4 regions of the Ruminococcus sp. AF20-12LB genome follow, and region 1 is predicted to be linked to each of the others. Evidence: riboswitches for the same ligand, from Rfam matches in the RefSeq annotation. Region 1 holds a riboswitch; each other region holds the start of a gene.
The links. Region 1 has a riboswitch for cyclic di-GMP ahead of DWX61_RS06740 (hybrid sensor histidine kinase/response regulator). Riboswitches for the same ligand answer to the same signal wherever they lie in the genome.
Positions count from the first base shown of each region.

Region 2: linked by a shared signal. The riboswitch ahead of DWX61_RS16280 (response regulator) and the one ahead of DWX61_RS06740 (hybrid sensor histidine kinase/response regulator) in region 1 are both predicted to bind cyclic di-GMP.
Region 3: linked by a shared signal. The riboswitch ahead of DWX61_RS09260 (ABC transporter substrate-binding protein) and the one ahead of DWX61_RS06740 (hybrid sensor histidine kinase/response regulator) in region 1 are both predicted to bind cyclic di-GMP.
Region 4: linked by a shared signal. The riboswitch ahead of DWX61_RS12160 (primosomal protein N') and the one ahead of DWX61_RS06740 (hybrid sensor histidine kinase/response regulator) in region 1 are both predicted to bind cyclic di-GMP.

Region 1 is NZ_QUGH01000004.1:133,587-141,213, reverse strand. Features, by position in the region: gene DWX61_RS19205 (helix-turn-helix domain-containing protein) at 1-627, opposite strand, end outside; gene DWX61_RS06745 (glycerol dehydrogenase) at 788-1,888, opposite strand; gene DWX61_RS06740 (hybrid sensor histidine kinase/response regulator) at 2,373-5,579, opposite strand; cyclic di-GMP riboswitch class I at 5,812-5,902, opposite strand; gene DWX61_RS06735 (IS110 family RNA-guided transposase) at 6,478-7,627, opposite strand, start outside.
Region 2 is NZ_QUGH01000016.1:27,933-35,559, forward strand. Features, by position in the region: gene DWX61_RS16270 (serine hydrolase) at 110-1,576, shown strand; gene DWX61_RS16275 (RidA family protein) at 1,671-2,042, shown strand; cyclic di-GMP riboswitch class I at 2,243-2,318, shown strand; gene DWX61_RS16280 (response regulator) at 2,425-2,616, shown strand; gene DWX61_RS16285 (Hpt domain-containing protein) at 2,664-3,023, shown strand; gene DWX61_RS16290 (response regulator) at 3,103-4,602, shown strand; gene DWX61_RS16295 (ABC transporter substrate-binding protein) at 4,637-6,487, shown strand; gene DWX61_RS16300 (response regulator) at 6,493-7,627, shown strand, end outside.
Region 3 is NZ_QUGH01000006.1:33,489-41,115, forward strand. Features, by position in the region: gene DWX61_RS09245 (transporter substrate-binding domain-containing protein) at 1-103, opposite strand, end outside; gene DWX61_RS09255 (ATP-binding protein) at 146-2,308, opposite strand; gene DWX61_RS09260 (ABC transporter substrate-binding protein) at 2,455-4,299, opposite strand; cyclic di-GMP riboswitch class I at 4,400-4,475, opposite strand; gene DWX61_RS18945 (hypothetical protein) at 4,620-4,784, opposite strand; partial or broken gene DWX61_RS09265 (IS200/IS605 family transposase) at 4,993-5,067, shown strand; gene DWX61_RS09270 (RNA-guided endonuclease TnpB family protein) at 5,076-6,173, shown strand; gene DWX61_RS09275 (MATE family efflux transporter) at 6,155-6,772, opposite strand; gene DWX61_RS09280 (response regulator) at 6,720-7,451, opposite strand; gene DWX61_RS09285 (ATP-binding protein) at 7,444-7,627, opposite strand, start outside.
Region 4 is NZ_QUGH01000009.1:81,850-89,476, reverse strand. Features, by position in the region: gene ilvC (ketol-acid reductoisomerase) at 1-421, shown strand, start outside; gene DWX61_RS12185 (LysR family transcriptional regulator) at 581-1,477, opposite strand; gene DWX61_RS12180 (HU family DNA-binding protein) at 1,945-2,358, shown strand; gene DWX61_RS12175 (hypothetical protein) at 2,355-2,558, shown strand; gene DWX61_RS12170 (hypothetical protein) at 2,558-3,658, shown strand; gene DWX61_RS12165 (helix-turn-helix domain-containing protein) at 3,759-3,977, opposite strand; cyclic di-GMP riboswitch class I at 4,091-4,171, shown strand; gene DWX61_RS12160 (primosomal protein N') at 4,361-4,990, shown strand; gene DWX61_RS12155 (hypothetical protein) at 5,252-5,851, shown strand; gene DWX61_RS18795 (hypothetical protein) at 5,871-6,446, shown strand; gene DWX61_RS12150 (hypothetical protein) at 6,546-7,220, shown strand.

The DNA.
Region 1 (7,627 bases):
ACGAATATCCTCCATGTAATGATCAGAAATATAATCCTGGGACCTGGAGATCATATCCATGACTTTCCCTCTGCCTTCGCTGTAACGTTCTTCGCCTGAATCCCGGTTTATCCTTGCGATTTCCACAAGAAGCGATGCCAAAACTCCCTTAGCTTCTTCCAGATAAAATTCCTCTCCATACCGCATGATATCCAGAATCTTAAGGATCTTACCTGCCATGGATCGGTTTTCTTTTTCATTCAGAAAAAGCGATCTGGAGTTGATCCGCTGAACGATTTTTTCTCTTTTTACTGAATTATTAATAAATTTATCCAGGAATCCTTCTACATCAATAAAAAGATACTCCCAGCGGCTGATAGTTCCAATATCACTGTTTGTGGTATGTGGATAATTGGCTGGGATCACCGAAAATATCCGGTCATGAAACTGTACCTTATCCTCTCCCAGTATCATAAATCCCTGTCCTTCATAGCAGAACCCGATTTCCAGATAATTATGAAAATGGAGATAATCGATATCGTTCCCATAATTCTGGACCCACTTCTGTCCGAGCAATGCAAGGATGGGACTCCCCTCCGGCATCTTATAATATCGCAGCTCCATTTTGGGTTTTCGTTTTTTTGCCACAGATATTCCTCCGTATGTTTTCTGTTCCGATATTTACTGATCTTTCTGTTATATTACAGCCATACATAAAAAAAAGCAACCTGCAGGATAACAATAATTAATAACTCTTGTTTCTGCAGATTGCAATTTTATTTATATCAGCTAGTTACTTTTTATCTATTTATTCCTCGTCCAGGTAATATTTTCCATATGCATCTGCCGCTTTAATTGCTGCAAATACAGTTTCCGGTGTAACTTCAAATGGCATGTTGTGAAGTGTATCATTCTCCGCACATGCAGTTCTAGCAACTTCCATAAGCTGCTCATCAGTTACCTTCCCAGCTCCAAGCTCTGCCAGAGTAACAGGAAGTCCTACTTCAATGCACCATAAGATGATCTCTTCCAGATCTTCCTGGGGAATATTCTCCAGTACCAGCTGTGTGATGGTTCCGAATGCGACTTTTTCTCCATGATACATATGATGGCATTCTTCCAGTACAGTAAATCCGTTATGGATCGCATGTGCACCTGCAAGTCCTGCACTTTCAAAACCAATTCCAGAAAGAAGTGTATTAGCCTCAATCACTTTCTCAACTGCCGGTGTGCATACTCCTGCTTCCAGAGCTATCTTAGCTTTTACACCCTCATCCATCAAGGTATTAAAGCAAAGTTCAGCCAGTGCCATGGCAGCCTCTGTTGTCTTACCTCCCGCGCAGGAAGTCGCTCCGCTTCTCTTGCATGCCCTTGCCTCAAAATATGTTGCCAGTGCATCTCCCATACCAGCCACAGTAAGACGAACCGGTGATTTGGCGATGATATCTGTATCCATCAGAACAAGATTCGGATTTGCCGGAAGAAACAGATATTTTTCAAAAACTCCTTCTTCTGTATAAATAACAGACAAAGCACTGCAAGGGGCATCTGTAGATGCGATCGTCGGACAAATAAATACCGGTGTTCCCGCATAATATGCAACTGCCTTCGCTGTATCAAAGATCTTTCCTCCACCAATACCAATGGTAAGATCACACTGCTCATCTTTTACGATCTTTACCAGACGATCGATCTCACTGTTGCAGCATTCTCCGTTAAAATAATCAAAAACCACCTCACAGGAACTCTCAGCAAAGCTCTCTTCGATCGTTTTACCAATTCTTTTATATCCGCCTTTACTGATCAGAACCAACGCTTTTTTTCCGCTCTTTGCAGCATAAGTTCCAAGATTCTTCATTTCTCCCGCGCCCTGTAAATATTTGGACGGACTGATTAAAATTTTCGCCATTTTTATATTTCCTTTCTTTGTTTTCAGAAGTCAGCCTCCGCATCCGGCTTTTGCATTTATATTATAATTGCTGTATTTTTTTATTGCAAGGAGTATTTGAGGATTTATACAGCATCACCTGATCTGAAAAGCTGTTAAGCAATTTTCTTTTTCTCCCAGTCAATCTACTATCCTGCATATGTCAGAAAACATTGCAGTGCCACCCAAATTTGCATCGTTTTGGAATTTACAGCTTACGACTTCTATATAAGGAACATGGTATGTTTCAGGGGAATTAATTGATTTGATCAAAGTGCAGTGTTTTATGATATTTGGCATACTTCCTGAATATGCAATTTTCCATCTTTTACTGTATATTGGCGCTTGTAACTGCTATTTCTGGAATCATACGAAGTACTCACTGTAAATCCTTCATTCTGATTCAAAATTTTCTGTCTGTTTGCTCTGTTCCTAGTAATATACTTTGTGATCACATGAAAATCAGTTACAGCCAGCTTTCCAGAACATCATTCAGCTTATTCATATCCAGCGGTTTCGCGATATGTCCATTCATGCCTGTATTTTTGGCCAGCTGTACATCTTCTGCAAAAGCATTGGCAGTCATGGCAACAATAGGCAGTTTTCCCTTTTCACCCGGAAGGCTCCTGATTGCTGCAGTTGCCTCATAACCATTCATGACAGGCATTTGGATATCCATAAAAACAAGATCATACAATCCTTCCGGAGAAGCTTCCACTTTTTCAACTGCAATTTTCCCATTTTCTGCCGTTTCCACTTTTGCACCTGTCATCTGCAAAATTTCACCAGCAATTTCTCTGTTCAACTCATTATCCTCAACCAGCAGAATCCTTTTTCCCGTGTAGTCTGATTCTGACAGCTTCTCCAGATAATTTCTTGCTGTTTTTTCTTTTCTTCCTGAAGTAAACTGCCGCAGTGTTGCCGTCAGCCTGGAACGGAACAGCGGTTTTGCAATAAAAGCATCTACACCTGCAGCCTTTGCTTCTTCTTCAATTTCGCTGAATTCATAGGATGTCAGTACAATGATGGGGAGCTCTTTTCCTATCCGTTTCCGGATCTGTCTGGCAGTTTCTATACCATCCATCTCCGGCATCTTCCAGTCTAAAATAACAGCAAAGTAATCATCTTTCAACTCATGCCGTGCATAACAGCGCTCAACTGCTTCCCTGCCAGAGAGAACCCATTCACCCATAATACCGATTTCCTTTAATGTTGCAACTGTACTTTCACAGCATGTCCTATCATCATCCACAACCAGGACCGGCAGATTCATCAGATCTCTGTCCTGTTCTTTTTCTTTTTCCTGAAGCTCCAGATAAATTGTTACTGTGATTTTAGTTCCCTTGTGCAAGGTACTGTCCACTTTAATAGTGCCATTCATCAGGTTCACAATATTTCTGCTGATTGCCATTCCCAGACCAGTTCCCTGGACTCTGGTTGTCCGGTGGTCATCCGCGCGGCTGAACGGCTCAAACATGATTTTCTGGAATTCCGGTGACATACCGATCCCATTATCCTCAATCGTAAATTCATAGCATCCAAGTTCTGAAAATCCATTTGGCTTTTCCTCTATGGAAAAAATAATATTCCCGCCATCCGGTGTATACTTGATCGCATTACTCATCAGATTCACAAATACCTGCTGAATCCTCAAGCTGTCACCACAGACAGCCTCATGTTCAATATGATTGATGTGTATATCAAAATTATGTTTATGTTCATCAAGCACCGGTTTCGTAAGTGTAATAAGATTATCTACCAGCTCTGACAGATTGAAATCTTCCTGTGCCAGTGTCATTTTTCCACTTTCAATGCGTGCCATATCCAATACTTCATTGATCAGCCCCAGCAGATGGCGGCTTGATTCTGTGATCTTGCCGAGGCATTCAATGACTCTGTCCTGGCTCTCAACATTTGCTCCTGCGATTGCTGTCAGACCCACAATCGCATTCATTGGTGTCCGGATATCATGGGACATATTGGAAAGGAATTCTGTTTTCGCACGATTTGCATTTTCTGCGGACCGGTAAGCCTCTTTCAGTGCCTGACGGGATTCAATCTCTGCTTTCTTCTCCTGTGTCACATCCATGGATGCCAGCAATACCTTTTCCAGCTTTCCATTCTTCCATTCCAAGGGAATATAAGAAGCGATTTTATAAGTCTTTTCATCCAGGCTGCAATACTCAAACTTATAAATATCATTTTCACTTTTCAGTTTTTTCCGAATATTATCCGGGGCTATCAGGATATCTATAGCTTCCAATGGTTCCAGTGTCTTATATTTTTCAAGAACCTGCATCTGAAAATCATGATAAAATCCCAGAGGTTTATATATCATCTGTCCATTCAGATTGTAGAATTCATATCTGTCATTTTCCAGATCACAGACAACAAAGCGGTCAACCAGACGCACTATGCTCTGGATCAGCTGCTCCATGGAAGCATTATCTGCTGCCATCTGCAGATGCCGTGCGCTCTCTACCTTTGTCTCTGTGATATCACGCAGAAAGATCATGGCATATTCTGAATCCTCTATTTCGCCACGTATGACCACATTGCGGACCCATCGTTCTTCTCCATTCAGAGTGATACGGCACTCTAAAGCCAATTCGGTTTCCAGCCCCTTCAGCCTTTCTGCAATATAACCACGGTCGTAAAAAGAGGATACCGCCTTCTTATCTGTCTCCACAACATAGGAATCCACAAAATGCCGGATCAATTCATCCCACGTATGACTCTGTTCAAAGACGGTCATCAGGGACGGTTCAACCTTAAAGGTATCAAAAGTATTCGCTTCCAGATTCACATAATACTCGCACAAATCTGCTTTCGTAAAAGCCCGGTGGAAAGCAGCAGATTTTTGTGCCTGCATGATTTCTTTTTTCTCCCCATCAATGTTAATAAAAATCCCGGCAATCCTGCTGGCAGAACCATCCAGACGGCGTATTACTTCTGCCGATGCCCGAAACCACTGGTATTGATTATCCTTCATTCTCATACGATACTCTACCTGGTATTTTATCTGGTTCGTCTTATCCTTAATTGCCGCCTGAAGCTGCACCATTACTCTTTCTTTATCCTGTGGATGCAGAAGATCTGACCAGGATTCCAGTTTATTCGGAAAGTCCAGGGTGTCATGATAGCCAAGCATTTTTCGAAATTCATGACTCCAGTTTGCATTCACAATCTCACTGTTTTCGTCACAGTCAAAATACCAGAAGCCGGAACAGATAGCCTCATTGAGCAGTGCCAAATTTATATGATCCCAGTTGACCTGTACGGACATAACCCAGATCTGTCTGCCCGCCTCATCTGTCGCATCCTCTTTACAAAGCCGTACATTATTCACTGTACCGTCTGCTGCAAGGATCTGTGCTTCCCCTGTTCCGTGAAGCTGCAAAAAACGGTCTCGCTCCAGTATATCTTCCTCGTCATAAAAGAAGTTTCTCAATGAGCCTTTTGTCTGTTCCATGAAAGTATCGAATGTATATCCTGTACTATGCAACAGCAGATTATCCACAGACAAAATAGACAGGTTTTGGTCATAAGATCCTGTCATTATACCTACCCCGCCATTATTTTCCAGTGTTTTCTGTACGGCCTGTGACATGGCCTGTGTCTGCCCCGTTACAGTCTCACCTAAGGAATATATTTTGTCTTCATAATTTTTCATTTTATAAAAGTCCTCTCTCCGTCTTATGCCTTCTTCATCCTGCTTTTATCTGTATACAGAAAACCTGTCCCTGCTAGTTTTGTTACCCATTTTTGCATACAAAAAGGACATCTGCCAAAATCTGCCAGTGTCCCTACTATATTCTTTAAAATCACACATCTATATAGTATAAAAGGTATCGGAATCTCTTCTGTTCAAACATCTTTTCCATATATTATGATGATATGGAAACAGTGGCAACCGGCTGACATGGTCAAGCTTTCTGACTTTAGTCCCTTCTGGCTTTGCGACCCTGCCTTTCAACAGGTTTGCCTTTAAAATAATTTTCATTTTTTCCAAAAATAAAATACCATGTGGTTTTTCTTACGTCAATAATATTTTGGTGGAAAATTTACATATATTTTAACCGAATCAAGTAACTCCCCTGTGGAGGTTGCGAAAAGCAATAAGCAGTGGGTGAGAACCTCTCTATTCTTTTTAGTGCATGTTCAACAAAAATCCTTGATTTTACTGACTTTGCTGAACAGTTAATAAGTTACATATATCTCCAAAATAGAGTTTTCTGGATATGAAGTGACTTCATGGAGTCCATTTCTGATGATTTTAGGTACAAGAAATAAAACGTCTTTATTTCTTCTTATGAAGGCCTTCCTGTTTCCTAAATCCACCTACAGTAACTAACCTCTCATGTCTACCAGGATCACCATCCTCTGACGGATCCTAAATCCCTTCGTTCTGCTTATCCATAGTTGGGTGCTGCTCATGCTCCTTTAGCAGGGTCGTTGCCCTATAGAAAATGTCAATGCAGCTACTGGCTCTACTTTGTCTTATATATTTTGCATTCCTGTTTCACAGCACCATTGATGGCGGACGCTTTCCTGTTTACAGTACTTTTTGCTCAGGCAGCTATTATGTCGCTTTTTCGGTGGATATCTGACATCATTTTAAATCTGTCATACTCCACACCTTTCGTTAATACCGCATAAAACACTCGGATCAACTTACAGCTGACGGCAACCATTGCCTGCCTTCGTTTCAGCGGATTCTTTACACGGGTTACATAGTAATCATAGATTTCACGGAACTCCTTGTTCCTTGCAAGCAGCGGTACCCTTACCTGATACAGGATCTTTCTGAGTTTCCTTCTCCCGCGTTTGCTGATCCTCGTCCTTCCTTTATGCTTTCCTGAACTGTTTTCTACCAGTTCCAGTCCTGCATACTTCTGGATCTGTTTCGGTGAATCAAAGCGTCTGATATCACCTACCTCAGCTATGAATCCTGCTATTGTGATGCTCCCTACTCCTTTAATGGCGAGTAACTTCTCCACATGTGGTACTTTTAGGATCATTTCCTCAAGTACTTTATTGACGGATTCTAACTGCGAAGTCCATAAGCGATGCTCTTCAAGCAGCATATATAATTCACTTTTTGTTCCAATCCCTCCGTCAAGTCCAACACTGTTGTGCGCAGCTTCAACCAGGGTCTTTGCCCTATCTTCAGTAACTCCTCTGCCACGCATCTTTTTATCATGCCAGATCTTTCGGATCCCATTTACTCCAAGCGCGATCACATCTTTTGGCAATGGTGCTTTTTCAAGCACTGCCAGGCCGCTTATTGCATCAAATCGTGTGTATAATCCCAGATATTCCGGGAAATGTATTGCAAGCCATCTCTGGATCCTGTTTGCAGATATGTTGTGCTGCTTCATGATCCTGTCACGGCTGTATACCAGGTCTCTTATTTCGGCATAAATGCCTTCTGGCATGTATGGGATTGAATATCTCCCATCCACAACTAGTTTTGCGATTGTTTTTGGATCTTTTGAATCTGTTTTCTTTGGACTGTTATCATCAAGTTCCTTGATCTTCTTAACCGAGAATGGATTGACCATTACTAATCTTTTCTGATGATCATTTACATACTTCGCAAACGCAAACCAGTAATGACCTGTTGGCTCGCAGCCGATCAGAACTGCAGTCTTTTTATTCTCAGTCTTAAGTGTCTCTACCCAAAGGTTGAAAAAATTGAACCCTTCCAGATCGTTATGA
Region 2 (7,627 bases), on a different contig from region 1:
CCGATATACTTATAGAGTCTTTATCTGGAAAATCACCGGAGGAATGCGTGGATGCCGGATCAGGACAGGAAACTGTAAAACAGGATCATAAGAAAAGTGAAAGAAGTATATGAGACGAAAAAAAATATATAAAGTATTGGCATTTTGTCTGAGCACAGTGATGCTCGCACAGCCGGTTTTTGCGACAACAGTGCAGCAGACGGCACAGGGAAGCCTTGGTTCTGTTACGGAGGAGTCCCAGATACTTCCAATTCCCGGTGAAAGCGGGAAATATATTCTGAAAAGCAATGGCTTTTACTGCCTGAATGAAGATGGAACCAAAGAAAATACTCCGGCAGTGTATTATTTTGATCATTTTGAGATCGACGGAACGGTTTTTGATGGATATTATTATCACGACGAAAGCGGTAAGTTTACAGCGGGAAACTCGCATATGGTCCAGATCACCGATCTGAAGGCGCCGGCAAAAGACGGCAGCGGTGCGGAAGTTTCTTTTGACGGCTGTTATATGGTAAACAATCTGGGAAAACTCAGCGCCTCTCCACAGGTACGTTATATGGATAATCTGGTGGTGGACAAAACAACGTACAACGGGCTGTATTATTTTGATGAATATGGAAAAATGGTTACGGATCCGGGTATCCATTATCTGGAAATGAATGCTGCAGGACAGATGTTTGACGGATATTATTATTTTGGCGGAGAAAACGGCGTTCTGCTCCAGGAAGAGGGAGAGACTCCGGAGGGATTTTCCGTTGATGCATCCGGAAAAGTCGAGACTAAAGATCTGGGAATGGATGGCCTTGAGAAACGGCTTGCGGATCTTCTTGGAACCTATGAGGGTACATGGAGCGTTTATGTAAAGGATCTGACCAGTGGTCAGGAGTTTGAACAGAACAGCCAGTCGCTGTACTCAGCCAGTCTGATCAAAGTGTTTGTCATGGCCCAGACCTATGCCAACATGGATACAGTCCTTCAGAGCGAAGCGGCAAAAATGAAAAAAGATGTTACAGATCCGTCCGTATCCACAAAGGTCAATGATCTTCTCTGGAATATGATCACAGTCAGTGACAATGAATCCTTTAATGAGCTGGTACGTCTGCAGACAGCATCGGGTGTTTTTAAGGACGGAGCGCAGGCTGTAAATGGATTTCTTGCGGAACAGAAATTTGCAGATACTTCCGTTCAGCACATCTTAAGCCCGTCCTCTTCAAAGGACGTCGGCCTCGGCGGCAGGAACACCACTTCCGTAAAAGACTGCGCAGAGCTTCTTTTCCGGATCTATAAAGGAGAATGTGTATCGAAAGAAGCTTCGGAGGCTATGCGTAATCTGCTTCTGAACCAGCAGGTTACTACTAAGATCCCCAGCGGGATATCTGCGTCCGTGGAAATTGCAAATAAGACTGGAGAAACGGATACGGACCAGCATGATATCGCCATTGTATATGGAGAAAAGACTACATATATCCTCTGTGTGATGTCAGAAGACTGTAAACCTGGGGACGCAGTTTCGCATATCCGGGATATTTCCGGTATTGTTTATAATTATCTGAATATGGACCTTGACCAGGGGTGATCTGTGAGTTAGAATAAAAAACAGCTGAGTAAGATCCTGATGGATATTTCCGACAGAGAAGTATCCGAAATGTTCATGAAAGGAGAATTCTATTATGAAGACAGTACATACAGACAAAGCACCTGCAGCAATCGGACCATACTCCCAGGCTATCATCCATGGAGATACGCTTTACACATCCGGTCAGATCCCGGTGAATCCGGCAACTGGAGAGGTAGTTGGAACAACCATCGAGGAGCAGGCTGACCGTGTTATGAAGAATCTCGGAGCAGTTCTGGAAGCTGCCGGTTCCAGCTATGAGAATGCAGTCAAGACAGTATGCTTCCTTGCAGATATGAACGATTTTGCGGCATTTAATGAAGTATATGCCAAATATTTCGTAAACAAACCTGCACGTTCCTGTGTTGCAGTCAAGACACTGCCAAAGAACGTTCTCTGCGAGGTAGAAGTGATCGCAGCAATCTGATGATTTGATAAAAAATCCCTGTTGTCTGATTTCAGTCAGACAGCGGGGATTTTTTTCGTGGGGATAAAGTATTTTTCTCTGTTCTGGAGTGCACTCCTTTTTTGTTTTCAGGTGTTGAAACGGTAATATTTTTCTTGTGTACAGTAGAGCGCTATAGTATAATAAGACCAGTTTTTTGGTATACGTGTAAAAGCTATAATAAGGATGATCGGCAAACCAGATGAAAATCTGGGACGCAAAGCTACAGGGCCTGTAAAATGGCAGCCAGTTGCATGAAATGACGTGCACTGTCTGTGAGACGGTGCTTTTTTATGGTGTTATTCGGTTATGAACAAGCAGCGAAGCGGATTGCGAATATCCGCTGTGATCGAAAGTCATTCTTATGGACATTATGATGCCGGTAATGAATGGTTATGAAGTTGCAAAGACAATACCGATCATTGCAATGACAGCAAATGCATTCACGGAGGACAGAATAAGAGCAAAAAAAGCAGGGATGGATGAACATATTGTTAAGCCTGTTGATCTGGGATTACTGATAAAAGTAATTCATAAATTGGTGGAATGTAATTGATGTAGCAATGATAAATAAGCAGTGAAACATAATAGGAGGACAAAATTATGACAATACAGGAATGCTATGAAGCTATCGGAGGAAATTATGAAGATGTTTTAGGACGCCTTCGAAGCGAAGCACTGATTCGGAAATTTACATTAAAGTTCCTTGAGGATCAGAGTTACCCGCAGTTAAAACTGGCATTGAAGAATAGAAATTATGAAGATGCTTTCCGCAGTGCACACACATTGAAAGGGGTTTGTCAGAATCTTTCTTTTGACCGTCTGTATGAGGTTAGTAATGAGTTAACAGAACTTTTGAGAGATAGAACCGGAGCGCAGCCGGGGATATCGGAGGCAATGGAAAAAGTAACAGAAGTATATGAAATGATGATTGAAGAAATAAAGAAGGGACTGTCGAATTAAGTGATGCGACACGACTTTCTGTTTTTGACCGGGTGTCCGGAATATCATAAAACCCACATGGATAAAGGAAATAAAAAATATGGATAAAAGACAAAAGATCCTGATCGTAGACGATTCAGAATTTAACAGGGATATGTTGAAGGAGATTCTCAGAGAAACTTATAATTACCTGGAAGCTGAAAATGGAAATCAGGCAATTCAGATTATGGGAGAAAATCCGGGAATCGATCTGATGCTTTTAGATATCAATATGCCACAGATGAATGGTTTTGAAGTTCTGAAATGGATGAACCAAAGTCGGTGTATAGATGAAACTCCGGTAATCATGATATCTTCTGAAGATGCTGTTGATACGATGCGTAAGGCATATGAGCTGGGAATCACGGATTATATCACACGACCGTTTGATTCTGTGATTGTAAAGAAAAGAGTTCAGAATACCCTTGGACTCTATATGAAGCAAAAGCATCTGATCAATGTGGTTTATGATCAGGTTTACGAAAAAGAAGAAAATAATAATATTATGATCCGGATTCTGAGTAATGTATTGGGATCACGTAACAGTGAGAGCAGAGAACACATCCTGCATATTAAAACAGCAACGGAAATGATGCTGAGACAACTGGTAAAAATAACAGATGCTTATCCTATGACAGAGGCAGATATTTCTTTGATCACAACAGCATCTTCTCTTCATGATATTGGTAAGATCCGTATTTCGGAAGAAATTCTGAACAAACCCGGCAGACTTACCGATGAAGAATTCAAGATTATGAAAACTCATAGTGAGCTTGGTGCAGATATGATCCGGGATATGCATTTCCCAAAAGACAATTCATTGGTACGTGCTTCATGGGAAATCTGCAGATGGCATCATGAAAGATGGGATGGAAAAGGCTATCCGGATGGCCTGAAAGGAGAAGAAATACCAATCTCCGCACAGGTGGTGTCGATTGTCGATGTTTATGACGCACTTACAAGTGAAAGATGTTATAAGAAAGCATTTGATCATGACACAGCGATTCAAATGATCCTGGATGGGCAATGTGGACAATTTAACCCCATCCTCCTTATGTGTCTGAAAGAACTGAGTCTTCAGCTTTCAAAAATGATTGATAAAGAGATGGATGATACTAGCTATTACCATGAAGTACAGAGACTTTCAAATGAGATACTCAGCGACAGATCTTTACCGAATCATAATTATTCACAGAATGTTGTCAGGGTCATGAAGGAAAAACTCGATTTCTTCAAATCGAACAGTGGCATGAATTCAATTGAGTACAATACAATTTCAGGTCAGCTGACTATATTAAACGGAAAGCAGCAGATATTATGTCAGAGAAATAATCCGAATTTCAATCTGTTCAAAGAATTCGGAGTAAATGAAGAAGATGTTCATCATATTCAGGCTTTATTACATCAGACATCTGTACAAAATAAAGAAATCTCTGTGCAGATAAAAGCAACGGTGGAGAATGTCCGCCAAATGTATAAACTGAAGTTGCATACATTGTGGTCGCCTTTAAAGAAGGATGGATATATCGGGGTCGTTGGATATTTTAATATTGTAAAATAGAAAAATGCAAAGGAGGCTCAGAAGGAGGATCCCAATGAAAAAGAAAAAATGGAACAAAGTTTTGCCGGTGTTCCTGGTGATGGTGGCAGTTATATCACTTTTGTCAGGCTGTGGCGGGAAGAGCGCGGAAAAAGAAGATGCAGATACGATCACGGTGTATTTGTGGAGCACAAACCTGTATGAAAAATATGCACCATATATCCAGGAACAGCTCCCGGATATCAATGTTGAATTTGTAGTAGGGAATAATGATCTGGATTTCTACAAGTTCCTTAAGGAAAACGATGGATTGCCGGATATTATAACCTGCTGTCGTTTTTCACTGCATGATGCAAATCCTCTGAAAGACAGTTTGATGGATCTTTCCACAACAAATGCGGCAGGGGCTGTCTATGATACATACCTCAGCAATTTTATGAATGAGGATGGAAGCGTAAACTGGCTTCCCGTGTGTGCGGATGCACATGGTTTTGTAGTGAACAAAGACCTTTTTGAAAAATATGATATCCCTCTTCCGACAGATTACGAAAGCTTTGTCTCTGCCTGCCAGGAATTTGACAAAGCGGGGATTTGCGGGTTTACGGCAGATTATTATTATGATTATACCTGTATGGAGATGTTGCAGGGGCTGTCTGCATCAGAGTTGTCTTCTGTGGCCGGACGTAAGTGGCGTACTACCTACAGTGGCCCGGATAATACAGAGAGAGAAGGTCTGGACAGTTCCGTCTGGCCGGGGGCTTTTGAACGTATGAAACAGTTCATCCAGGATACAGGGCTTAGCCAGGATGATCTGAACATGACTTATGATGATATAGTTGAGATGTATCAAAGTAACAGGCTTGCCATGTACTTTGGCAGCTCTGCCGGTGTAAAAATGTTTCAGGATCAGGGCATAAACACAACGTTTCTTCCATTCTTTCAAGAAAACGGTGAAAAGTGGATTATGACTACACCATATTTCCAGGTGGCTTTAAACCGCAATCTGACACAGGATGAGACACGTCGAAAGAAAGCAATGAAGGTACTGAACACAATGCTTTCAGAGGATGCGCAGAACCGGATCATTAGTGATGGACAGGATCTGTTAAGCTACAGTCAGGATGTGGATACCCATCTTACGGAATATATGAAAGATGTGAAACCTGTGATAGAGGAAAACCACATGTATATCCGTATTGCGTCAAATGACTTTTTCTCTGTTTCCAAGGATGTGGTTTCTAAGATGATCTCAGGAGAATATGATGCAGAGCAGGCTTATCAGTCATTTAATTCCCAGCTTCTTGAAAAAAAATCCACTTCTGAGAATATTGTGCTGGATTCAAAGAAAACTTATTCCAATCGCTTCCATACCGGTGGAGGCAATGAAGCCTATTCTGTTATGGCTAACACCCTGCGCGGCATCTATGGGACGGATGTACTGATCGCAACCGGAAACAGCTTTACCGGAAATGTGCTGAAAGCCGGTTATACAGAAAAAATGGCAGGTGATATGATCATGCCAAATGGTCTGGCAGCTTACAGCAGCAAGATGAGCGGTGCTGAACTGAAAGAGATAGTTAAAAACTTTGTAGAAGGCTATGAGGGAGGCTTTAATCCGTTTAACCGTGGCTCTCTGCCGGTGGTCAGTGGCATTTCTGTGGAAATCAAGGAAACAGAAGATGGTTACTCATTGAGCAAAGTTACAACGGGCGGAAAACAAATTCAGGATGAGGATACTTTCACGGTAACCTGTCTTGCGACACCAAAATACATGGAGGCTTATCCGGCAGATGAGAATATTGTGTTTGATGGAGGAGATACCACTGTGAAAGATACCTGGACAGGATATGTTTCAGATCGTGATGCCATTCTTGCAGAACCTGAAGATTATATGACTCTGAGGTGAGAAGAATGGATATTAAGAATCATAATACAGATAGAAAGAAGCCTGTCAGGAGAAAACAATTAAAGGCAGCTGTCTTTATAGCTGTTTTGGTGGGAATTGCTTTGATGGTTTTCCAATATTTTGGATTTGTGTCGAAAACTATTTATGAGGAAAGTGTATCTCATCTGACGGAGGTTTTTCATCAGTCTGATAATATGCTGAGAGAACTGATAGATAAGAACCTGACCTATCTTCATATGTGGGGTGAGAATCTGCAGAATACCGCCAGTGAAGAAGAAATTCGTGATTATATAAAGAAAGCGCAGGAAGATGCAGGATTTTTAGAATTTTATTTTCTGTCAGCTGACGGGAACTATAAGGTGATAACAGGCGAAACAGGGTATCTTGGATTACAGGAAAATATTGAAGAGGAGATCCGGCAGGGAAATGATGTGATAGCAAATGCAGCAGTTCCCGGAAAATCCCAGCTACTTGTTTTTGCTACACCCAGGGCTCATGGAATTTATCAGGGATTTGAATATGATGCGATTGCCATTGCTTATGAAAACTCTGATATCATTGATGTACTGGATATTTCTGCTTTTAATGGAAATGCCCAGAGTTTTATTGTTCATCCGGATGGCCGTGTTGTGGTCGATCATTCTTTTGAGTCATGGGGGAATGTGTATAATTTCTTCGGTGTTCTGAGAGAGAATTCCGATATGTCTGAAAAAGAGATCAATAAGCTTTCGGAAAAGTTTAAAGCAGGACGTACCGATGCGATGCTGGTGAATCTGGATGGAAGGAGCTACTATCTGGTCTATGAAAAATCAGATATCCAGGACTGGATGTTTCTGGGACTTGTCCAGGCGGATATTGTCAATGCCAGTATGAATAGCCTGCAGCGTAGTACAATGCTTCTTGTTGGTATGATCGTGCTCTGTATTGCCGCCTTTTTTATCAGCCTTATCATTCAAAAAAGCAGGGCAAGTCTCAGGAGAAAAGATACAGAGATCCTGTACAGGGATGAGCTGTTTCAAAAGCTGTCAATGAATGTGGATGATGTTTTCCTGATGCTGGATGCCAAAACATATGAGGCAGATTATGTCAGCCCGAATGTGGAAAAACTGTTGGGATTTACGGTAGAGCAGATCCGGAAGG
Region 3 (7,627 bases), on a different contig from region 1:
TCATATTAAATCTCCTGTCTGTCTGTCTGTCTGTCTGTCTGTCTGTCTGTCTGTCTGTCTGTCTGTCTGTCTGTCTGTCTGTCAAATATATTTCTCTATACATCTCCTTGTCAACTCCCTGGTTTAATAAAATTGCACTGCCGCATCAAATCCATTTGTCACTGTTCAGTGACCTGCGGTTCGGTACCCCCCCACCAGATTTTATGCTTCTGATCGTCTTTTCCAGCACCTTCATCTCAACCGGTTTTGAAATATGTGCAGTCATACCAGCTGCCAGAGAATGCTGAATGTCCTCTGAGAATGCATTGGCAGTCATGGCAATGATCGGAATCTTCTTTGCCAGTTCATGGGAACTTCTGCGAATTGCCTTCGTCGCCTCATAGCCATTCATAACAGGCATCTGCACATCCATCAGTATCATGTCATAATCACCTGGAGCAGACTGTTCAAATGCTTTCAAAATCTCTTCGCCATTTTCACAGATAGTACATTCCGCACCTTCAATCTTTAACAGTTCTGTCAGGATCTCTGCGTTCAGCTCATTATCCTCTGCACACAGGAATCTCATTCCCTGAAGGATATTTCCATCCTGCTCATCTGTTTCTTCTTGTGCTGCCAGAGCGGCCGTTCTATCCTCTGCAATTTTCAGATCCATGAGAATCTCAAAACAGCTTCCCTGTCCCAGTTCACTTTCCACATCAATGGTACCTCCCATTGCCTCAACCAGGTTCTTAGTAATCGCCATTCCAAGTCCGGTTCCCTGTATTTTGTTTGTAAGGGAACTTTCCGCACGGGTAAACGCATCAAAAATTGTATCCTTGAAATCTGACGCCATTCCCATACCATTGTCATAGACTAAAAAGCGGTACTTTGCATAGACAGATGACTTTGTCTCACATTCTTCTACCAGAAGCTGAATTTTTCCACCCTCCTGCGTATATTTTATGGCATTAGACAGCAGATTACTGAAAATCTGCATCAAATGAACCTGATCACCATTCACCCACTCATGGTGAATATTTTCTTTTATGATTGTAAGGGTCTGCTGCTTTTCATATATTTGAGAATGAAATATAGTGTCAAGTTCCTGCATAAATTCCAAAATTGAAAAATCAGAGTACTTAAAAACCGTTTTTCCTGCCTCAATCTTGCTCATATCCAAAACATCATTAATAATTCCTAACAGATGCTGTGATGAAATATCTATTTTATCTGCATACTCTATAACCTTTGCTTTATTACCTGCATCATGTCTGATCAAAGATGTAATACCAATGATTGCATTCATAGGTGTGCGAATATCATGTGACATATTAGACAGGAAATCCGTTTTCGCCTTATTTGCATTTTCAGCTGTCTGTAAAGCCTCTGTTGCAATGTTCTTTGCCTTTTTCAGTTTTTGATTGACTACTTCCATTTCCTTCATTGTTTGTAAATGAAGTTCATTATTTCTTTTTTCATATTCTGCTTTTTGATCTGCAAGACTAAGTCTGGAAATACTGTAGAATAATCCGGCAAAAAGTAAAAGTATAGAACCTGCCATGAGTATTGTTGTAAACAGCACCGTTTTCTGGTAATCCATCAGCACATTGTCAACAACTCCCTTCGCCACAATGCATACCAAAATGGTGTTGTTGCTTTCTATCGGGCAATACCCCAGATAATAGGGGTTCTGTTTTCCCAAAAGTGCAACTCCGGATTCTCTGTTATCAAACTTCTTTTTGAACAAATCAGCTTCCTCTTCTGTAACAGCCTGTTCCCCTTTTAAATGTTTTAACAAAGAATAATTACGCAGGTATTTATCACCACTCTGGTTCGTATACGTAATATTTCCGTCATGATCCAACATGAACAAATATGCATTCCCATCATAACCTTTCAGTTTTAACATGGAATCCAGTTTCGAATGATCATACACAGTTCCAATTGCCGTATAAGTTTCCCCATCGATCGTATATTCCTGACATGGGATCGCAACCAGATAACCGTCTTTTTTCTTCTGATCATAATCAAGACGCACCAGTTTTCCAATATTGTATCCATTCTTTAAGTCCAGCAGAAGTTTACTTGGCATATCAATCCGCATTTTTGTTCCACCTGCTGATATTGCCTGACCATTCTCCTGAATGAATATAAGGGTACTTTCCGATTCTTTTTCCCATGCCTCAAAGAAACTTTTGTTCACATCCGTTTCAAGAGACAGCTCCCTCTCATGAAGTAAAAATTCCTCAACCAACTGCAGCTGGCTGTAGTATCCACTCACCTGAAGATCATAGGTCTGCTGTATCTGTTCAACAACAGCTCCCATACTGCTTTTTCCGTTTTCGCTGATATACTTCTTAGACTTACTTATCAGATACTTGATACAACCTAAGCTTAAAAGAATAATAAGTAGTATAAGCAACAGCCTTGTTATTTTTTTTCTTTTATTTACCGTTTGTTCTATCTCCACTTTTACTGTTCAACCTCTATATAGTCTTCCGGTGCTGACGGCTGCTGTCCTTTTGACATTGCTTCGATCCATGCACTTGATAATGTTGTCTCTTTAAGCTGCTCAATCTCACATTTCGAATTTATTTTTTTCAATACAGACATTGTGGTGTCTGTAAGAAGAATAGAGTATTCCTTTTCTTTGTCTATTTTCTTATCGTTAACTGTTAAGTCCTTTAACGAAAATCCACTTTCCTCTTGATTGACGATCATTTTCATACCGGATGCAATTGGTAATTCGTATTTATTGGTTACGTAAAAATTCTCATCCGCATCGGCGAGATAATTTTCCACGAGTTCACAAACCTGTTTACCATTGATTTTTGCAACATATAATGCTGTATCTGAACTCTTCGCTGTCATCATGCCAACCCGGCTGCTGGTGCATTCTCCTTTGTACATAGAGGAAGTGAAATAATAATATGGTGCCAGCGCCAGCTGTGCATCATTTTCTTCTCTGATCGTAGTTAAAATGGAAGATGCTGCATCACGGCCATTTCTATCGTTCAGTGAAATGGAATATTCATTTTCAAAATTCACCGTTGCTTTTTCTTCTGGATCTTTACGATTTATTGCACTGCGAAAAGTATCATAAGCCTGTGTTTCATCCATTTCTCCTGACAGTAATCCGTGAACAGCCTCAAGACTTGCATCAAATGATTTTTGAGCGGAATACCGGATATAAACAGCATTATTATTAATTTCCTCTTCCAGTCCAGGCACATCCTGCATCATGGTTGGAACATCTGTATTCAATGAAATAACACCGCTTCCATCCGCAATCAGCTTTTGCCCCTCTTCTGAAATCATACAATCCAGCACATCCAGTGCAGTATCCAGTTTCTCCCGGTCTTTTTCCAGGTTTTTGTTAAATGCAATGTTTAAGGACGGAGTCATGTACACATAGGATTCATCCGATGTCTGTGAAAAGTAAGGAATACGGATCAGATCCGCATCCATCTGTTTCTGCAGCTGCTGCATAACCGTCGGATGTCCATGAAACATTGCTGATTTTCCCTCGACAAACATCTGGGTTCCTGTATTGATGTCAATATTGATATCTTCTTTACCAAAGTGCGAGTCCTTAAGAAACTGACTGGTTTCTGAAAAAATACGTTTCCATAATGTATCATCAAACTTTACTTCATCCGCTGCAGTCTCTGCACCGTTTCGCCATTCAATACCATCCAGGCTTGTAAACTCACCGATTGCCGCTGCCTGGATGATTTCATTATTAGACCAGTCTTCACCAATATCCATGGAATACGGTTTTATGCCATTATCATAAAACTGCTGACAGGCCTGTACATATTCCTCATAATTTTCTGGAATCTTTACGCCATACTGATCAAACAGTGTTTTGTTGGCAATGATCGTCTGCGGAATACCACAGATTGGCAGCCACTGGATTTCATCCTCCGCATTCTTATAATATTGCACCGCATAAGAATAGTACTTGGAAACAACATCATAAGAAGCAAAATCCATAAGATAAGGCTGTAAGTCCTGTGCATCTGTTCCAGAGAATCGACGTACTGTTATGATATCCGGTAATTCATCATGTTCTTTAAAATAACTGTATAAATCAGTATCATTGTTACCAATAATAAATTCAATATCCTGATCTGGGAACTGTTCATGGATATAGGGTGCAATATTTTTCATCAAACGATTTTCCCATAGATAAACGGTAAGATGATCATCATTTTTAGATACCTCTTTCTTTGACTGTCCACATCCAGACAAGACAGCAGTTGCTACAAGTACACCTGACACCACTGCTGTCAGACAACTTTTTACCTTTTTCATACTTTTATTTTCCTTATTCTTTCCTGATAAAATCATTATTGTTACGTCTATGAAATAACATCGTTAAAAAAGCACTGTCAGACAGACAGTGCACCTCATTTCATGCAACTGGCTGCCATTTTACAGGCCCTGTAGCTTTGCGTCCCAGACTTTCATCTGGTTTGCCGATTTCCTTATTATAGCTTTAATCTTATGCCCAAAATTGATTTTATTATACTTTAACGTTCAATTATACACAAGAAAAATTTACCGTTTTAGCACCCGAAAAACAAAAAAGAACAGCCGATACATATACTCGAACTGTTCTTCTACTTTTGAAGTCAATGAAGCATTGACATTACTGTTTCCTGCCCATTTGTATTCAGATCATTCCATATCCTTAAAACTTCCTCCCGCTCTTCTGTCAGATCTTCCATATACTTCTGATACTCTTCATTACCTTTTCCTTGCTGATAACTGATCCAACTTTCATCTGTCAATTTCATTTCATTCTGCATTTTTAACAAATGTAGCAAGAATTCTCCCACCTCTTCAGGTGGTGAGATGAATTGCACATCTGGGCATATCTGCTCAAAAAATCCCTATAGTACAAAAGAAACACTTGTTCTCCATCCCCTGATGTAGTATACTAAAAAAGAACAATTAGTTCATAAATACATATCAGTCGATAAAAGAAAATGAATGATAAATATAATGGAATTAGACAATAATTCCCATTCAGTATTTCTACTATACTATCACCTGGTGATGGTTATAAAATACAGAAGGTGAGAAGAATGAACCGCGCCGTAAAAATAAGGATCTATCCAAATAAAGAGCAGAAAGTCCAGATAGAGAAAACAATCGGCTGCAGCCGCTTTATCTATAACCAGATGCTCGCGGACAAGATCAGCTATTACCAGAAAGAAAAAAAGATGCTCCGGAACACACCGGCCGGATATAAGAAGGAATATCCCTGGCTGAAGGAGGTAGACTCCCTTGCCCTGGCGAATGTGCAGCTGCATCTGGAAAGTGCGTTCCGGAAGTTCTTCCGGGAACCATCCTGCGGATTTCCACGTTATAAATCAAAGAAGCATACAAGAAATTCGTATACGACCAATGCAGTAAACGGGAATATCCTTTTGCAGGATAGCCATCTGAAGCTTCCGAAGATGGCTGCCATAAAGATAAAACTCCACCGGCAGATTCCGTCAGACTGGAAGCTGAGATCCGTAACTGTGAGCCGTGAGCCATCCGGGAAATATTTTGCAAGTCTTTTGTTCTGCTGTGAGAACCAAACCGTGGAAAAAAGACCGGCAGAGAGATTTCTTGGGATCGATTTTGCCATGCAGGGAATGTGTGTATTTTCTACAGGAGAAAGAGCTGGGTATCCTATGTTTTACAGAAAAGCAGAGAAAAAACTTGCAAGGGAACAGAGAAAGCTCTCCCACTGTGAAAAAGGAAGCCGGAACTATCAGAAACAGAAGAAACGGGTAGCTTTATGTCATGAAAAGATAAAGAACCAGAGAAAAGATTTCCAGCATAAGCTCAGCAGGGAGCTTGCTGAAAGATATGATGCAGTATGCGTGGAAGATCTGAACCTGAAGGGAATGTCCGGAGGCCTGCATCTTGGGAAAGGCGTGCAGGATAACGGGTACGGGCAGTTTCTGTCCATGCTTGGATACAAGCTGGAAGAGCGCGGAAAACATCTTATAAAAGTAGACCGTTATTTTGCATCCAGCAAGATCTGCAGTGTATGCGGACATAAGAAAAAGGAACTAGCATTGTCGGATAGAATGTATGTCTGTGAATGTGGAAACAGGATGGACCGGGATGTGAATGCAGCAGTCAACATCCGGGAAGAAGGAAAAAGGATCTATAAAGAATGTGCCTGACGGCACAAGAAAAAAATCCGTAACCGGATAAACATAAAAAACAAAACCGCAGGACACGCGGGGATAGCCTGTTTTAGCTTTGCCCTAAAGGGCAATCGAGCAGGAAGCCCCCACTTCAAAATCGTAAGATTTAAGTGGTGGGAGCATGTCACTTTGATATGAAAAATGAGCAGTAATACTGCTGATGCTACCTGTCCAATTACAGTTGCGTAGGCTGCGCCTTTCACTCCCATTTCCGGGCAAGGTCCAATACCGTAGATCATGATCGGATCAAGGATGATATTTACAACCGCTCCAACCACCTGACCAATTGTGGAATAAAGAGAACGGCCTGTTGCCTGGAGTAACTTTTCAAATAGAGAAAAGAAAATAATACCAAAAGAAATTACGCAACATATCCTCAGATAGCTGACCCCCATCTCAAGTACTTCTGTATCTACTGTCTGCGATGAAATATATGCTTTCACCCCAAAGATACCAAACAATAAGCAAACCGCATAAATGATCACTCCCAGAAACAGACTGCTTCCGTCAGCCCCTCCGACTTCATAAAGAAGAGTTCGTTTCCTGCTCAGGTTTCTCGATTCTGAGCATGCGATATCCGATTCCTATGTGTGTCTGGATATATTGTACACCGTTTTTTTCAGGCTCCAGTTTTTTCCGCAGTGTTGCCATAAAGACCCTGAGAGAAGCAACATCGTTTTCCGAGCAGCGTCCCCATATCTGCTGAGTAATATATGTATGTGTCAATACTTTTCCAATATTACGGGATAAAAGGCAGAGCAGCTTATACTCAATGGGCGTCAGATGCAGTTCTCTATCCTTCAGGAATGTGCAGCCAGCCGTGTAATCTATCTTTAATCCACCATTTTCAAAAACAGATGTTTCCGGCTGTTTTCCTGCCTGCGTTATGGCAAGCCGCCTTTGACTGACACGGATACGCGCAAGTAATTCTTCTACTGAAAATGGTTTTGTGATATAATCATCTGCACCCGCATCCAGTGCCTCTATTTTGTCCATATCTTCACTTCTGGCACTGATCACGATAATAGGCATATTCGACCAGGTACGGATTTTCTTTATTACCTCTACTCCTTCCATATCAGGAAGACCAAGATCCAGAAGAACGATATCCGGATTATGTGATGAAGCCTCCAGAATGGCTGAAGCCCCATTTTCTGCAGCCAGATATTTATAGTCATGTGTTTTTAATGTGGTAACGATCAGGTTCCGTATGGGTCTGTCATCCTCAACCACCAGAATTAATGTCTTATTCATTTAATGTCACCTCGCTTAATGGTAAAGTAAAAGTAAAATTACATCCATGCGGAGCATGATCCGAAAGAACCAGGGTTCCATCGTGAGCTTCTATGATAGAGCGGCAAAGTGCCAGGCCAAGCCCCAGACTCCGTTGGCTGTCTGCAACGGTTGTTTTTCCTGTATAAAACATCTCA
Region 4 (7,627 bases), on a different contig from region 1:
TTGCGGTGGTGTTTGCGCACTTATGCAGGCTGGTTTCGAGACACTTGTTGAAGCTGGTTATGACCCAAGAAACGCATACTTCGAGTGTATCCATGAGATGAAACTGATCGTTGACCTGATCTATCAGTCAGGATTCGCCGGAATGAGATATTCTATCTCCAATACAGCTGAGTATGGTGATTACATCACAGGACCGAAGATCATCACAGAGGATACAAAGAAAGCAATGAAGAAAGTTCTTTCCGATATCCAGGATGGTACATTCGCAAAAGAGTTCTTACTCGACATGTCCGATGCAGGTGCACAGGTACACTTCAAGGCTATGAGAAAATTAGCTTCTGAGCATCAGTCTGAGAAAGTTGGCGAGGAGATCCGTAAACTCTACAGCTGGAACGGCGAGGATAAGCTTATTAATAACTAAGCAAAATTTATTGCAGGTGCAATAAATTTTGCGCTACTCGAACGAAGCGCAGCGAAGTTTGAGACAAAAAAGTTACATATGTAATACAGTGGCAGGAAACTTTTTTGAAATCTAAAACCCCCATCTGATCACAATGGTCAGATGGGGGTTTTTCATACTTTATCTATCCGGATGCCCTGTTTCATCATCGAAAAACGGCGCGATTAAAGCCGAATCAGCATCTTTCTGTCTGCACACAAACCCGATCTCACGCAGCGGAAAAGAAAATCCTACCGGTACTTCCACCAGAGTCCCTTCTTCCAGCTCTTTTTTTACAAAATCGCGGATCACACAGGCAATCCCAAGACCGATTTCCGCAAACTGGATCAGAAGATCCATAGTTGTTACTTCCAGAATGTGGCTTAATTCCACATGATGTTCTTTTAGCTGAGAGTTCACAGTCTGACGTGTAATATTGTCCTCATCCAGCATCATGAAAGTTGCTGCCTGAATCAGAGGTTCATCAGGATAGAGCTGTTTCTGGTTTTCCAGATACTGTTGTGTACAGACAAAGGTATCCTGGATTTTCAAAAGAGGTTGAAAATAATATCCCCGAAGCTTCTGCGGCCGTCCGATGAGTCCCAGATCGATTTTTTCCTCATCCAGAAGCTGCAGAGTCTGATAAGTAGACTGGCAGGAAATTGTGATACGTACATGAGGAAAACGAGCGATATAGTTTTTCAGGTGGGAGAGCAGTACATATCTGGTAAGAGTAGAACTGGCACCCAGACGCAGCTTTGGAATGTCCCGGGAACGGTTATGGCGAATGGAATTTTCTCCTTCATCCAGAAGTGAAAGAGCTTCTTTTACTTTTTCAAAAAGAAGCTCACCGTCCGGGGTCAGAGTGACACCCCGGGAACTTCGTTTAAAAAGAACGGTATCCAGATTCTGCTCCAGCTTCTGGATTGCCTTGCTGATAGCGGGCTGACTGATATAAAGATCCCGGGAACTGTGGGAGATACTGCCGGTACGTGCTACCGTATAAAAAATATGATAAAGAGACAGATTATCCTGCATGTAAAACCTTCCTTTCGAAAAATAGTAAAGTAATAAAGGTAATAAAAAAATCCGAAGTCATCAGACCTCGGAAACCTTAGCTGTTATAATATCTATAATTTTCAATCGGGGCAACAGGATTTGAACCTGCGACCTCACGGGACGCAATGGAACTGAAACCTCTTGATTTTAAAGGTTTTCCGAAGGGTAAATTTAAAAGGTAATAAAAAAGGTAATAAATTCAAAAACAGAATAAATATTCAGGAGGAAATCCGCATATTGTGATAAGAGTATTGGCATAAGCTCATGAACGTAGACAATCTATAGTTCATGGGCTTATTTTAGTGCTTTTATCAAAGAAACCATGAAACAAACTTAAATCCTGGATAAAAATTCGGTTAAACGCAAAATAAAGCATTTTAAGAATATAGCATCTATAATAGCACAAGATAAGAAGTTCGTAAACAAAAATTAAGGAGGAAATGACAATGAACAAAACAATATATGAAGCAGAGTTTACCAAGATGGTACATGACAAAATGAGAGAAGCTAATAGATTTAAAGAATATGCGAGAATACCCAAAAATAGGATAGGTGGAGATTACTGGAATACATACTGGACAATCCGTTATATGCTTCGCACAATAGAGGACATTTTGGCTAATGGGGATAAATTGTCATTAAATGGATTTTTCACTGTAGCACCTAAACTTTATAAAGAAAGAACAGTACGTTCGGGGATGGAAAGAACAGGAAAAAATGTGTATGAGATTCCAGAAAGATATAAGGCAAAGTTTAAATCTGGTACTGTGTTAAATCGTGCTTGCGAAGCGTATGGAGATTACCTCAAAGAAGAAGCAAATAATCAAGATGATGAATACGAAGAAGGAGAAGAAGAATGAGATGTAAAGATTGTAAATATGTAAAATGTTACGCTGTTAATAAGAGAATGTATTATTGTGACCATGAAAATAGAAAAGATTTCATAGGTAAGCTGGATGAAGATGTTCTACCAGAAACAAGTCCAAAGTGGTGTCCAATGACTGACAGGACAACTACTGCTGTTGAAAATATTACTGATGGGAAAGGATTAGAGAAATAATGGAATTAAACAATACAGAAATGAAAATGCAATATATTCTTAATGAGAATAAAAATCTGGCAGAGATACCACTAACAGATATGATACCTGTAGAATATCCAATTAAATATAAATTAATCAGTGCGTTTGAAGTATTTGTAAGAATACCGCAGACAGAAAACTATTGGATTTCTAATTACGGAAGATGCGTAAATAACCACAGAAACCCAAATAAGAATAAATTTTATGAGCACAAACAGGGGCAATGCCATTATACTGTTTATGAGATAGAACGAATAGAAGAAAAAGTTAGAGGGAAAAAGACTGGGAAAACGATAATTGAAACTTGGAAGAGAGAAACTAGCCCTGAAGAATTAGTAGCAAGAAGTTTTCTGAAACCGTATAAATTCAGACATAAGATATGGCATAAAAGTGGTGACTTTACAAATAACTGGTATAAGGATCTGATTTATGTTTCCGAATCTGATTTTAGAAATCTGAAAGCAGGTAAGATTACATGGCAGGAATTAGGCTATGAGCAGGAATATATTGAGTATGTCAACAATGCCAAAAGTCAAGCTATGTCTGCATATGGGTCAATTTCCAGTCGATGTAAAGGAGAAGATAACAGTAGCAGTGCACACAAGTGTTATGATGATGTTGAAATGTGTCAAGAATGGAAAGATGATCCGCAGTTATTTGTCAAAAGATACTTGGAATTATATTATGAAGTACCAGGCGAATCAATGGCTGTAGACAAGGATTTATTTGGTAATGGTAGTAAGGTGTATTCTCCAGAGACAATTTGTATTCTGCCACAAGGATTAAATACATTGCTTGCTAACAGCAAAAAGCATTATAAGGATGGAGAAACCCCAGATAATGTACTTCCTCTTGGTGTAAGATATAATGGTAAAGTCAATAAATATTACGGACAGATTACTTATTTTGGCACAGAAGATATAATTGATTTACCATATCGGAACACAATAGATGAAGCTTTTGCAGATTATAAGAAGTTCAAGGAATGTGATATTGCAGTCACAGTGTCGAAATATAGAGACAAAATACCAGAATACATATATGAGAAACTGCTTACGGTGCGAGTAGAGCCATATTGAGATAATTATAGGCATATCAGGGAAAATAATCCTTGGTATGCCTATTTTTTTACATTTTCATAGCGAGGAAATAGAATTTATGTCGTATAGAATATAAGGATTATAATGGCTGATCGTCATCGGATGGGACATATACACAAATATCCTGTATCTGACAATTAAGGATACGGCATAAATCATTAACAGTACGCATGGAAATATCCTTATTGTGTTTTAGACGGTGCATGGTACTATGTGATAGGTGATGTTTATTTGTCAGTGTATACCAATTTTCATTTGAATTCTTGAGCGTTTCCCAGAAGGGAGAGTAATCAATCATTAGTTATCCTTCTTTTTTCTTGATAGAATAACCATAAAATATCTTTTTACTCTTGAATATCTTCGCAATGACGAATATAATGGAGCATATAAGAAATTGTGAAAAAAGTGTGAAATAGAATACGGCAAACCCAGAGAAATCTGGCGGCGCAAAACTATAGGGTCTAAGCAGATGTATGACAGCCAGTTGCAATTTGGATGATTAAGGCATTGCTTTACGATGGAGCAGTGTTTTTTTATATTGGGGAGGGATTTATATGCTTATAACTACAGGGTACAATTTTGAGGGGTATGATATTGTTGAATAGATAGTTATTGCAATTATAAGTGACATTTATAATACTAGGGAGTATATGTATACTATTCCATATTTGAGGTAATCTTATGATGAGAATAAAATGTCCGCATTGCGGAAGAAAAGAATCAATGCAAGATAAATCAGGGTATTATAGATGCCCGTATTGTGGTAAAAACATTGATTATAACGGTAATCCTATTATTGAACCAACAGCATATGAGCAAAGAGTAATGATATGTCCTTCTTGTGGATTTATTGCTCTTAGTGATGGATATGATCCTGATAATCCACAAATGAAATGCCGAAAATGCGGAAGGGATATGGTTAATACAAAAATGACAGGCTATACTTATGGCGAAGCGTGTGTAGCTTGCCGTCAAAAAGAAATAGACCAAAAACTTCGTGAATCATTTGTTACTAATAATCCTGATTTTAATTCTGAAAAATACAATGAGAATATACAAGATGAAAAAGAAAAAGAATTAAATCGAATGATCGAAACAGGAAAAACTATCGAGCAAGAAAAGGTGGAATACGATCAAAAACAACAAGAAATTGCGTCAAACAGAAATATCCCAAAATGTCCTACATGTGGAAGTACTAATATAGAGAAAATATCAACTGCATCTAAAATTACTGGTGGATTTTTATTTGGAATATTTAGCAATAACATAAGAAAAACATTTCACTGTAAAAACTGCGGATACAAATGGTAGATTTGATCCAATTGTCTACGATTTTCAATACTCATTGTTGAATATATGCGCCAATATGATTTTTCATATTCGGTAGAAGAATTATTTACTTAATCAGAAAAAAGTTCCTGTTGTTGTTTTAACTCTAACATTTTTCTTTTAATTTTTATATATTCTTCTTTAGGTTTATGATGTTTTGAAATTGGATATACTAACCAGTCAAACATAGATTTGCATTTTTTATTTTAAACACCTACTTTCTATTTGGAGGTTGAAACAAAAATGATGGAAAAGAATAAAAAATTAAAATGTTCTAAATGCGGGAAAAAAGGATTATATTTTAATGAAGAAGACAATATTTATTGGTGTGTGATGTGTGGAGCGAATACAAACTCTGACGGTACTCCATATATAGCACCTCCACGACAATATTACATTTGTCCTAGATGTGGTAAGGGTTGGAACTATGCAGAAAATAATCAACATATCTGTAAGAACTGTCATTATGAACCTATGATTAAAACTGAGTTTTCAGATGAAGATTATGAAAATGCAAGTACTTCATCTCCAAAAGCATTTAGACAATTTAAAATAAATTTACGTGAAAAATATACAATCAACAGTGACGTATTCGATTCTGATTTATATAATACATTAATAGCAGAAGAATATAAAGCATCTAAAAAACTTAAAAAAATGGAAAAAGAAAAACGAAAGAATTTTGAAGCTAATAAAAACAAACTTCATTGCCCTACATGTAATTCTACAAACATTAGAAAAATTCCTACAGGTAAAAAGATAAGTGGAGGATTGATGTTTGGTTTATTTAGTAATAATGTCAGAAAAACTTTTGAATGCTTAAATTGTGGGTACAAGTGGTAATTACAAAAGGAGTGATATTATGGATATAAAAGATAGATGTCCACATTGTAAAAATAGAAAGACATTAAGCTGGACAGAAATATATGGAGAAAATGTAATGAGGTGTAGTTACTGCGGACATATGTACAATTCCAATGGAACGGAGCATTTTTTACCACAAGTATTTTATTATATGTGTCCTAAATGTGGAAATGATGAAACTTATTCAGTTAACGAAACTCCAATATGTAAAAATTGTGGATGTGAACATTTAATAAATACGAATTTTACATTAGATGAATATATGAAAATTGGAACAGGAGATAAAAATAAATTTCGTGAATTTAAAACTCATTTACGAGAAAGGTATGTCGTTGATAGTCCAGAATTTGATTCCAAATTATATCAAGAAGTTTTAGACAGAGAATTTAAATCATTTATGTTAAGTTCTTCATCTAATTCTCAAGATTATGAAGAACCAAAAGTTAGATGTCCGAAATGTGGCTCAACTTCAATTGGATCTACCACAAGAGGATATTCTTTATTTACTGGCTTTTTAGGTTCAGGAACGCCTATGAATGTATGCCAAAAATGCGGTTATAAATGGAAACCGTAAATATGATAATTATAATTTCAAAATCCTAAATATAAATCAAGTATGCAAATAGATTGAACAGATTACCCTTTTTATTATAAGTAGAAGAGGATAAATGAGATGATTAATGCAAATACAAAAATAAAGAAAATTTCTGATATAGAACAAAAAACAATAACTCAGAAATACTTTAAATTATGGTATGAAGAATATAAAGATTTTGTAAATGTTAAAGATTTACCAGATATAAAAATAGAGCCATTTATAGATACTGAAAGTCCACGATGTTATATAGATCCTAAAAAGTATAAAATTGTACATGCGAATCAGTTAAACTATTATGTTTTGGGAGAAAAATCAACAAAATCAATAGCATTTCATGAATTTACACATGTGTATGACCATTACTTATTAAAGAAAAACAGTATAGTAGATAAGGAAAATTATGCGTTGATATATCATGAATATCATGCAACAATACTTGAAATGATGTGTGCATTACAATTTAGAAATATTACGGAAAATCCAGAAATAAATATTTATACATCTAAAGTATATCTGGAAAGGGAACATAAAAATTTAAAGCAGTACTTACTGGATGAAAAAAAGAATAAAATAGAACTATTTGAAACACTTTTAAAAGAGCCATTAACGATTACATCTTGGGTTGAAGTTGCCCGTTTTATTGCGTATACATTGGGACGCATAGAATTTTTACGAACATATTGTAGAGATGCATTAGAAGTTTTCGATATTCAAAATTATTTGCAAGAAAATTTGGGGGTACAATTATAAAATTGCAATCTTTATTGTATCTTGCAAAACCATGTGATATGCAAGCTCATCAAATAATCACCAATGTAATGTGTGAGGCGGTATATCCATATATGGAAAAGTGATATAATAGCAGCAGACGTTCGGAACATTCAAATTTTACCTGTATCGTGAAAATTGAACACATCCACCCCATACAGTCACAAGCCCTTTTCTCTGAAATGTAAACCACCGGGGTATACCGTTTCTGTATCCTATTATCATCCAGACCATCAGAACGGATACCAGGACAGCATGACACAACTAGAAAACAGCTGTGTATACAATCTACAATCCATATTCTGATTCGTTGACTGTTAGAATACAATAAGCCCGTAACGTTCTGATCTGCATATCAGACAACACAGAGAAATCAGAGCGTCCCATAT